3 regions of the Cellulomonas sp. P4_A2 genome follow, and region 1 is predicted to be linked to each of the others. Evidence: riboswitches for the same ligand, from Rfam matches in the RefSeq annotation. Region 1 holds a riboswitch; each other region holds the start of a gene.
What was found. Region 1 has a riboswitch for S-adenosylmethionine ahead of AC1DUE_RS18575 (LLM class flavin-dependent oxidoreductase). Riboswitches for the same ligand answer to the same signal wherever they lie in the genome.
Positions count from the first base shown of each region.

Region 2: it holds a riboswitch for S-adenosylmethionine, as region 1 does, so the genes downstream of both, AC1DUE_RS02355 (methylenetetrahydrofolate reductase) here and AC1DUE_RS18575 (LLM class flavin-dependent oxidoreductase) in region 1, are expected to answer to the same signal.
Region 3: it holds a riboswitch for S-adenosylmethionine, as region 1 does, so the genes downstream of both, AC1DUE_RS18800 (ABC transporter permease) here and AC1DUE_RS18575 (LLM class flavin-dependent oxidoreductase) in region 1, are expected to answer to the same signal.

Region 1 is NZ_JBFUHG010000024.1:27,294-30,554, forward strand. It holds gene AC1DUE_RS18560 (phosphatase PAP2 family protein) at 1-180, opposite strand, end outside; gene AC1DUE_RS18565 (NADP-dependent oxidoreductase) at 225-1,124, opposite strand; gene AC1DUE_RS18570 (winged helix-turn-helix transcriptional regulator) at 1,247-1,624, shown strand; SAM riboswitch class IV at 1,687-1,806, shown strand; gene AC1DUE_RS18575 (LLM class flavin-dependent oxidoreductase) at 2,017-3,123, shown strand; gene AC1DUE_RS18580 (GNAT family N-acetyltransferase) at 3,120-3,261, shown strand, end outside.
Region 2 is NZ_JBFUHG010000001.1:454,047-457,307, reverse strand. It holds gene AC1DUE_RS02370 (TetR/AcrR family transcriptional regulator) at 1-384, shown strand, start outside; gene AC1DUE_RS02365 (DNA-3-methyladenine glycosylase I) at 381-980, shown strand; gene AC1DUE_RS02360 (hypothetical protein) at 1,173-1,388, shown strand; SAM riboswitch class I at 1,464-1,558, shown strand; gene AC1DUE_RS02355 (methylenetetrahydrofolate reductase) at 1,602-2,654, shown strand; gene metE (5-methyltetrahydropteroyltriglutamate--homocysteine S-methyltransferase) at 2,651-3,261, shown strand, end outside.
Region 3 is NZ_JBFUHG010000025.1:34,924-38,184, reverse strand. It holds gene AC1DUE_RS18815 (M20 family metallopeptidase) at 1-283, opposite strand, end outside; gene AC1DUE_RS18810 (rhodanese-like domain-containing protein) at 280-696, opposite strand; gene AC1DUE_RS18805 (NADPH-dependent oxidoreductase) at 726-1,544, opposite strand; SAM riboswitch class IV at 1,720-1,829, shown strand; gene AC1DUE_RS18800 (ABC transporter permease) at 1,874-2,872, shown strand; gene AC1DUE_RS18795 (ABC transporter permease) at 2,874-3,261, shown strand, end outside.

The sequences.
Region 1 (3,261 bases):
GAGCTCGGGGTGCTCGCGGGTGAAGTCGGTCGCGGAGGCGATGGCCTGCTGGTCGAGCCGCAGGACGTCGTCCACCTGCGCCCGCACCACGTACGCGAGCACCGCGACCGGCACGGTGAACGCGACCCCGAACACGGCGGCACGCAGGAGCGCGCGTCGACGGAGGGGGCGAGGATGCATCCCCGGAGGTTAGGCGCGCGGGGCCGGACGCGCTCGTCGAGAGCTCACGGCACCAGGACGACCACCCCGCGCAGCCCGCCGGCCTCGACCGCGGCGTAGGCGTCGCCCGCCTTCTCGAACGGGTAGGTGTCCGCGACGCGCGGCGTCAGGACGCCCTCGACGGCCAGCGCCGCCACGTCCGCGAGTCCCGCGGAGCCGCTGACCACGTGGACGGTCTTGACGCGGATGCCGCGCTCGGGCGTGGGCGTCGCGGGCGCGGTGACGGCCACGAGCACGCCGCCGTCCCGGGCTGCGACGAGAGCCGGTGCGCCGAGCTCGGCGGTGTCCAGCACCCCGTCGGCGCCCAGCGTGCCGAGGTCGGTGCCCCGCAGCACGAGCCGGGCGCCGGTGCGCTCGACGAAGGCGCGGTCGGCCTCGCGCGCGACGGCCAGGACCTCGAGCCCGCGGTGCCGGGCGAGCTCGACGGCGAACCCGCCGACACCACCGGCGGCGCCGGTGACGGCCAGCGTCGCGCCCGCCGGCAGGCCGAGCAGGTCCAGTGCCTGTGCGGCGGTCAGAGCGTTGAGCGCCAGCGTCGACGCGTCCACCGCGCTCAGTGACGCGGGACGCGACGCGACCGACCCGCGCGGCAGCACGACGGACGACGCCTGGGCGCCGACGAAGGTGTCGAACCAGTCGGACAGGGCCAGCACCGGGTCGCCGGGGGCGAGGCCCGTGACGTCCGGGCCGACCGCGTCGACCACGCCGGCGAGCGCCCAGCCGAGCACGTAGCGGTCGGCCGGCGGCAGCGGGACGTGGCCGCGCGCGACGACCACGTCGACCGGGTGGACGGGTGCGGCCTCGACGTGGACCCGGACCTCGCCCGGACCGGGCTCCAGGACGGGCAGGTCGAGGATCGCGAAGTCGGCGGTGGGGCCGGGAACGGTGAGGGTGACGGTCGACATGAGGGCCTCCGGGGGGAGATCGGTTCGGGACGCGACCCATCCTGAGCACAGTGGTATCTTTTGGGAAGTAGGCACCTTCTGGTGCCTAAAGGGTCTGTCTGGTTCCCTGCTCGGAGGACATCGTGCTCGAGACGCTCCCCCTCGCGGCGTACGACTCGTTCGACGCCGACTGTCCGACCCGTGAGCTCCTCGACGAGCTGTCGGACAAGTGGGTCTGTCTGGTCATGACCGCGCTGGAGGTCGGCCCGCAGCGGCACTCGGAGCTGCGGCGGCGCCTCAACGGCGTGAGCCAGAAGATGCTCACCCAGACGCTGCGCGCCATGGAGCGCGACGGCATGATCACGCGGACCGTGACCGCGTCCGTGCCGGTCCGGGTCGACTACGAGCTCACTCCGCTGGGCGTCTCGCTGACCTCCGTGGTGCACGCCGTGAAGGTGTGGGCCGAGGCGAACATGGACGCGGTCGCGATCGCCCGTGAGGCGTACGACGCCCGCGTCTGATCTCACGATGTGACCAGCGGTTTGACGTCGTCGGGCCCCCGATCTAAATTCCCTACCAATAAGGTCAAGATTTCCAGCGCGAAGCTCCGGCTAGCTGGAAGGCAACCCTCCGCGCGGTGGGGTGCCCCGGATGAGGACCTGGTCGTGGTGGGCACTACGCCTCCACACGGCAACGACGCGAACCCCGGCAGTGCCGGGACGAGAGGAACGACCATGAACGCGTTCGGAGCACCCCGCTCCCCGAGCTGCGGCCACGCCATGCTCACGCGTTCCTGTTGTCGCTGAACCTTCAGCGCCCCGCTCCACCTCGCACGCCCCGCTGAACGGGGCGAGCCTCGCCGCACCTCTGACGTGCGCGCCCCACCTCTCGCACCACCTGAACGGATACCCCTGTGTCCTCCCATGCCCACCTCGGTGTCGACCTGTCCGACACCGGCGCCCGCGCCGCCGCCTGGCGCACCCACGGCTCCCAGGGTCAGCGTCTCTTCGACGCCGGCCGCCTCGAGGAGCTCGTCGCCGTCGCCCAGCGCGGTGCGCTCGACTTCGTCGTGTTCGACGACGACTTCGCCCTGCACCCCGGCGGCAGCACGACCCGCCTCGACGCGGCCATCGTCGCCTCCCGCCTCGCGGCGCGCACCGACGGCATCGGCCTCGTCGCCTCGGTCGGCACCTCGCACCTCGAACCGGCGCACATCTCGACGGCCATCGCGACGATCGACCAGGCCAGCGCCGGTCGCGCCGGGTGGCAGGTCGGCTGGACCACGCGTCTCGACGAGGTGCCGACGGCCGGCCCGCGGTCGTCCTCCCCGGACGTCGCGGCCCTCGCCGGCGCGGCCGAGGCGGCCGCCACAGTCGCCCGGCGCTGGGACAGCTGGGTGCCGACGACCTCGGCACGCCCGCGTTTCACGACGCACGACGGCGTGAACTTCGCCGCCGGCGTCCCGAAGGGCAGCACGCGTCCGCCGCAGGGCCGACCGCCGGTCGTCGTCCGTGCGACGACCCCCGACGAGATCGAGCTGGCCGGACGCGTCGCGGACGTCGTGCGCATCCGCGCCACCGACCGCGACGAGGCCGCGCGCACCCGGGCCCGGGTCCTGGGCGCGGTCGTCGCCGCCGGTCGTGACCCGCGCGACGTGCGCGTCCTGGTCGACGTCTACCTCATCGTCGGGCCGGACCGGGCCAGCGCGCAGGCCCGCCTCGACATGCTCTCCGACCTGGAGGGCGTCAGCTGGGACACCGGCTCGCTCGCGTTCGTCGGGACCTCCACGGGGTTCGCCGAGCTGGTCACCGACTGGCTCGACGCCGAGGCCGCCGACGGGTTCACCATCCGCCCGGCATCCGTGCAGACCGACCTGGTCGCGCTCGTCGACGGCGTCCTGCCGGTGCTGCGCGCGTCGGACGCCTTCCGTTCGTCGTACCCCGGCCGCACGTTCCGCGACACCCTCGGCCTGCCGAGCACCGTGCCGAGCACCGTCGCCCGATTCGCGGCGTCGGCATGACGACCACCGACCTCCGCGTCGTGCGCTCGTACGCGCTGAGCGACCCGGCCGTGCAGCCGATGCTCGACGAGCTCGCGGTCGAGTACCTCACGCGGTACAGCGAGTTCTTCGGGGTCGACGACCTGCGCGCGGAGCTCG
Region 2 (3,261 bases), on a different contig from region 1:
CTGACCGAGTCGCAGAAGGTCGGCGCCATCGGCGTGCTCTCCACGCATGCGCTCGACCAGCTGCGGGTGAGCGAGCAGCTGTCGGCGCAGGCACGCACCGCGGCGGTCGGCCCCACGGAGGGCGACGCACCCGACCTGGGCACGCTCATCGGCATCCTCGCGACGCCCGCCTCGCACCCCGCGCTGCTGCGCGCCGTCGACGCCGGCGGCTTCGTCTGGGACCCGCTCGACGAGGACACCCTCGACTTCGGCACGCAGCTGATCCTCGACGGCATCGAGCGGCTGATCGTCGTCGCGTCGAGCCGACCCCAGCCCTCGCTCGACCGAGCGGCTCCGCATCCGGCCGGTCCGGTGTCGGACGGAGGAGACAGACTCGGGGCATGACGCTCCCCGACCCACTTCCCGAGCCTCGGCCGGACTCGAACATCGGCCGCTGCTTCGGCGACGGCAACCCGCTCTACGAGAAGTACCACGACGAGGAGTGGGGCAAGCCGGTCCACGGCGAGAACGCGCTCTTCGAGCGGTTCGCGCTCGAGGGCTTCCAGTCCGGGCTCGCCTGGATCACGGTCCTGCGCAAGCGGCCCGCGTTCCGGGCGGCGTTCGCGGACTTCGACCCGGAGGTCGTGGCCGAGTTCGGCGACGACGACGTCGCGCGGCTGATGGCCGACGCGTCGATCGTGCGCAACCTCGCCAAGATCGAGGCCACCATCGCGAACGGCCGGGCGCTGCGCGCGCTGCACACGGACGGCGGCTCCCTCGACGCGGTCCTGTGGTCGCACGCCCCCGACCGCTCCGGCTGGACGCGTCCCGCCACGTGGACGGACGTCCCGGCCATCACCCCTGAGTCCAAGGCCCTCGCCAAGGAGCTCAAGTCGCTCGGTTTCCGGTTCGTCGGACCCACCACCGCGTACGCCGCCATGCAGGCCTGCGGGGTGGTGGACGACCACCTGGCCACGTGTCCGAGCGCCCAGGGTGCCTAGCCGAGGCTCCGGACCCCCCGCGCCCCTAGAGATGGACGCCTGACCAGGCAGAACGCACTGGTACGCCCGGGTGAAGCACTGGACGACGGGGTCCTGGGCGTGCTGTGGCGCCGGGTGAGATCGATACTCCTGCCGGGTGACGCTCCCGAACCCATCTCGGCAGGTGAGAACCAGCCGACTATCGTGCCGAGAATGGCAGACGTCTTCGAACCCGACGGGCGGCACGACGACGTGCGCGCCGCGGCCGATGCGTTGACGGGAACCCCGGCACCGGACGTGGACATCCTCGCCGCGGTGCAGGACGGGCTGCGGCTCGTCCCGGCCGGCTCGCCCACCTCGTGGTTCGACGTCCCGCAACAGCGCCGCGGGCGTGACGACAACACCCTCGGCGGACGCCGTGGGGTCTGATCGCTCCCCGGGACAGTCTCGTCTCACCCATCGAGCGTGGTTGCCCACCATGTGGTCGGCGGTCTACGATCGCGCCTACCATCCAGAGCGGCCGAGAGACCTGGCTCGACGACGCCGCAGCAACCCCCCTCTTGCGAGGGTGTGGGTGCTTCCGCCAGGGACGATGGAGTGAACCCAGATGTCCCCGAACGACCGTTGCCCCACCCCGCAGGCGTGCCCGTGAGCGCCGCGACGCTGGAACCTCGCACGCCCGGGCTGCACGTCGCCCCGGCCGCGCGCCCCCACGCCGCCAACGACCGGCCGACCATCTCCTTCGAGCTCTTCCCGCCGCGCAACCCCGACGCCGCGCCGCGCCTGTGGGCGACCATCCAGGCGCTCGAGTCGGTGCACCCGGACTTCGTCTCGGTCACCTACGGCGCCTCGGGCAAGACGCGCGTCACCACCCGGCAGCTGGTCCGCCGGCTGCTGCGGGAGACGACGCTCAACCCGATCGCCCACCTGACCTGCGTCGGCACCTCCCGCGAGGAGATCACGACGATCGTCGAGGAGTTCCTCGACGAGGGCGTCCGCTCTTTCCTGGCGCTGCGCGGCGACCCGCCCGTCGACCAGCAGGACTGGGTGGCCCACCCGGACGGCCTGCAGACCGCCGGCGAGCTGGTGGAGCTGCTGCGCCAGATCGAGGCGCAGCGCTGCGCGGACAGCCCGTCGCAGGCGGTGCGCGCGCGCGTCCGACCGCTGTCGGTCGCGGTCGCGGCCTTCCCGCGCGGCAACCACGCCACCGGCGGCACCCGCGCCCAGGACGTCGCCTCGCTGCTGGCCAAGCAGGAGGCGGGTGCCGACTTCGCCATCACGCAGGTGTTCTTCGACGCCGACGACTACCTCGGGATCGTCGCCGACGCGCGCGACGCCGGGGTCACCATCCCGATCATCCCGGGCATCATCCCGACCACCGATCCCGCCCGCCTGCACCGCGTGCAGGAGCTCACCGGGGTCCCGGTGCCTGAGAGACTGTTCGACCTGCTCGGCTCCGCCGACGACGAGCTCGACCGCCACCGCCGGGGCATCCGCGCGAGCGTCGACCTGGTCAACGGCGTCCTGGACGGCGGGGCTCCCGGCGTCCACCTCTACACGTTCAACCAGCACCATGCCGTACTTGACCTGCTCGAGGGTGCACACCTCGACGGCGGAGCTCGGACAGCTCCCGACCTGGCCAGCGGGCCGCAGGTCACGGCAACCGCCGACCCTCGAGGGACTGAAATACCATGACCAAGATCCAGTTTCCGGCACAGTTCCCCGCCGGCTCCGTGCTCGGCTACCCCCGGATCGGCCCGCGCCGTGAGCTGAAGAAGGCCATCGAGTCCTTCTGGGCGGGCAAGTCGTCCGCCGACGAGGTCGAGGCCGTCGCCGCCGACCTGCGCCGCCGGACCCGGACGCGTCTGGCTGAGCTCGGCCTGGCGACCGACGTGCCCGCGATCCCGAGCGCGTTCTCGTTCTACGACCACGTGCTCGACGCGACGGCCGTCGTGGGCGCCGTGCCCGCACGCTTCGCCGACCTGGTGGCCGCCGACGGCACGCTCGACCTGGCCGGCTACTCGACCGTGGCGCGCGGTCGCGGCGACGACCTGCCGCTCGAGATGACCAAGTGGTTCGACACCAACTACCACTACCTGGTCCCCGAGATCGGCCCCGAGACCACGTTCCGCTACGCGAGCGACCGCCCCGTGCGGGAGTTCAAGGAGGCCCTGGCCGAGGGCGTCCTGACGCGTCCGGTCATCGTCGGTCCCGTCACGTACCTCGCGCTGGCCAAGTCCACCGAGGGCGCGCCCGACGACTTCGCGCCGATCGACCGCCTCGAGGACCTGCTGCCCGTCTA
Region 3 (3,261 bases), on a different contig from region 1:
ACAGGCCGTGCGTCCCCACCTTCGCGGGCACGCCGCGCGCCCGCAGCAGGTCCGCGATCGCCGCGACCGAGCGGACCTCGCGGAACGCCTCCTCCGGGTGGGAGTGGATCGCGTGCGCGACGTCGAGGAGGTCCCCCTGGCCGGCGCTCGCCGCGTCCCGCACGAGGGCGCGCGACGTCTCGTCGGCCCCGTCGAACGGGGAGGTCAGCGGGACGAACGACCCGCGTCGGCGCTCGGTGAGCGCGCGCAGCTCGTCGAGGAACGCGGTGGAGGGGGTACTCATCCGGCGGTCGGCTCCTCGGCGGGCAGGCCCGCGTCCTTCCAGGCACCGAAGCCGCCGTCGACGTGGACGACGTTGGTGAAGCCCTTGGCGCGCAGCTCCGCGGCCACCGGGCCGGACCCGCGCACCGAGCCGCAGACGACCACGATCGGCGTGTCCAGCGAGACGACGGGTGCGTGGTGCGTGGCCGCGGCGAGGTCGAACTCGTCGTCGATCGCGTACCGGTCGCCGACCGTGGCGCCGGGGATCGCGCCCGTGCGCGACCGGCCCGTCTCGCTGCGGACGTCGAGCAGGAACGCGCCCTCGGCGACGCGCTCGGCGGCCTCCTGCGGGGTGACCGCGGGCGCGAGCGCCGCGGCGTCCTCGAGGCTGAGGTGCTCGGCGGGGGCGCCCGGGCGGGCGGTGGTCTCGGTCATCGTGCTCTCCTTCGTCGTCGTGCCTGTGCTCATCGGAGCCGGAAACCCTGCGCCTCGAGCGCCGAGCGGAGCTGGTCGCGACCGTTGAGCGCCGCGGGGCCGGAGAGCCGGGCGAGCAGCCGGTCCGTCCAGGAGTGCGACAGCCCCTCGAGGGCGTAGAACTCGCCGATCCGCTCCTCGTAGCCGGCGACCGCGTCGGCGTGGTCCGCGTCGTCGTACACCTCGTGGTGCAGCACGGCCGACTGGGGCAGGCGCGGCTTCACGCGCGTGTTCTCGGACAGGTCGGGCCGCCCGACGACGAGCCCGAACGCGGCGAACACGTGGCGCGGCAGGTGGAGCAGTTCGGCCACCTCGGCCGGCCGGTTGCGCAGCGCGCCGATGTACACCGTCCCCAGCCCCAGCGACTCCGCGGCGAGCACCGCGTTCTGCGCGGCCAGCGCCGCGTCGACGAACCCGACGACGGCCGTCTCGAGGTAGTCCGCGCCCTCGGTCGGCGCGTCGTGGGCCGCGGCGATGGCGTGGGCGCGGCCGAGGTCGACGAGCCAGACGAGCAGCAGCGGCGCCTGCGTGATGTGCGCCTGGTTGCCCGCGAGCGCGGACAGGGCCGACCGGCGCTGGTCGTCGCGCACGGCCACGACGCTCCACAGCTGCAGGTTCGAGCTGGTCGCGGCGGACTGCGCGGCGGCGACTACGGCCGCGAGCTCGGCGTCCGAGACGTCGTCGGGCAGGTACCGCCGCACGGAGCGGTGCGCGAGCTGCAGCTCGATGACGTCGGAGGTGGCGACGTCGTCGGGTGCGACACCGCCGTAGCGGGCGTCGAGCGTGGACGGGAGGAGGGCGACGGACATGGTTCCCCTGGTGAGCGCGCTGTCGGAGTTCGCGGGGAGGGTGAGCCGCCCGGATGCCGAAGTCAACGAACCGTCGGCGACGTCTCACATCTCGGTCCTCGGGCAGTGCGTCCAGTCCGTGAGACGCAGCGGCGGATCGTTGACGACCCCGCGCCTCGTCCTTACCTTCGCGGCCGGTATCGAGTCCCGACGCAAAGCCCTGGTTGGTCGGGCAGCAACCCTTCACGTGACGGGGTGCTCCAGGTGACTACCCGGCACGGCGTTCCCGCCGTGCAAGCACAGACGACGGAACGAGGACCCCCGATGCGCGCCTTCCCCCGGGCCCCGCGATGAACCGCTACGTGCTCGCCCGCCTCGGGCAGGCGCTCCTCGTGCTCTGGGCCGCCTACACGGTGTCGTTCGTCGTGCTCTACGCGCTGCCGGGCGACCCGGTCTCGCTCATGTACGGCGGCGAGTCGTCGGACGTCACGCCCGAGCAGCTCGACGCGCTGCGCGCCCAGTACGGCCTCGACCAGCCGCTGCCGGTGCAGTACCTGACACAGCTTGGGGGCGTCCTGCGCGGGGACCTCGGCACGTCGGTGGTCCTGCACCGGCCGGTGACCGGCCTGATCGCCGAGGCGATCCCGCCGACCGCGGCCATCGCGGCGGCCGCGTTCGTGCTCGCTCTCCTGGTCGGCGGCGGGCTGGCCATCGTCGCGACCCTGGTGCGCAGCCGCGGCCTGTCCAACGCGCTGCTCGGCCTGCCCCCGCTCGGGGTCGCGATCCCGTCGTTCTGGTTCGGTCTGATGCTCGTCCAGTGGTTCTCGTTCCAGAACCCGATCTTCCCAGCGGTGGGCAACAAGGGGTTCTCCTCGATCGTCCTGCCGGCGGTGACGCTCGCGGTGCCCACGGCGGCGCTGATCGCGCAGATGCTCTCGCGCAGCCTCCAGCACAGCCTGCGCCAGCCGTACGTCGACACGGCCCGTGCCAAGGGCGCCGGCTCGGTGCGCGTCCACTTCCGGCACGCGTTGCGCAACGCCTCGCTCCCCGCGCTCACGGTGACCGGACTGGTCATCGGCGAGCTCCTGGCCGGGGCGGTCGTCACCGAGACCGTGTTCTCCCGTGCCGGGATCGGCCGGCTCACCGCGACGTCCGTCAGCGCGCAGGACATCCCCGTCGTGATGGGCGTCGTCCTGTTCGCCGCCGCCGTGTTCGTGCTGGTCAACCTCGCGGTCGACCTGCTCTACCCCCTGCTCGACCCGCGGATCGTGCGGCACTCGCGTCCACCGAAGGCCGCGGCCCCGGTCGCCGCGGCCGCGGTCCGTGAGCCCGCGACGGCGGGGGTGTGACATGACGGACCTTCTCGACGACCTCGCCACCACCGCCGCCGACCTCCCGGCCGACGCGCCGCTGGATCAGCCCGACGAGCAGACGCGCGGGCGGTTCGCCTGGGTCGGCGACCTGCTGCGCAGGCCCGGGCTCCTCCTCGCTCTCGTCTGGATCGGGTTCGTGCTCGTGGCGGCGTTCGTGCCGCAGGTGCTCGCGCCCGGCGACCCGCTCACCGGAGTGCCGGCCGACAAGCTGCAGGCCCCCTCGTCGGCGCACTGGTTCGGCACCGACCAGCTGGGTCGCGACCTGTACACGCGGGTGGTGCACGGCACGCAGCTGACGCTCGAGGCGGCGCTCGTGGCCGTCGGCGTCGGCCTGCTGGTCGGGGCCGTGGTCGGTCTGGTCGCCG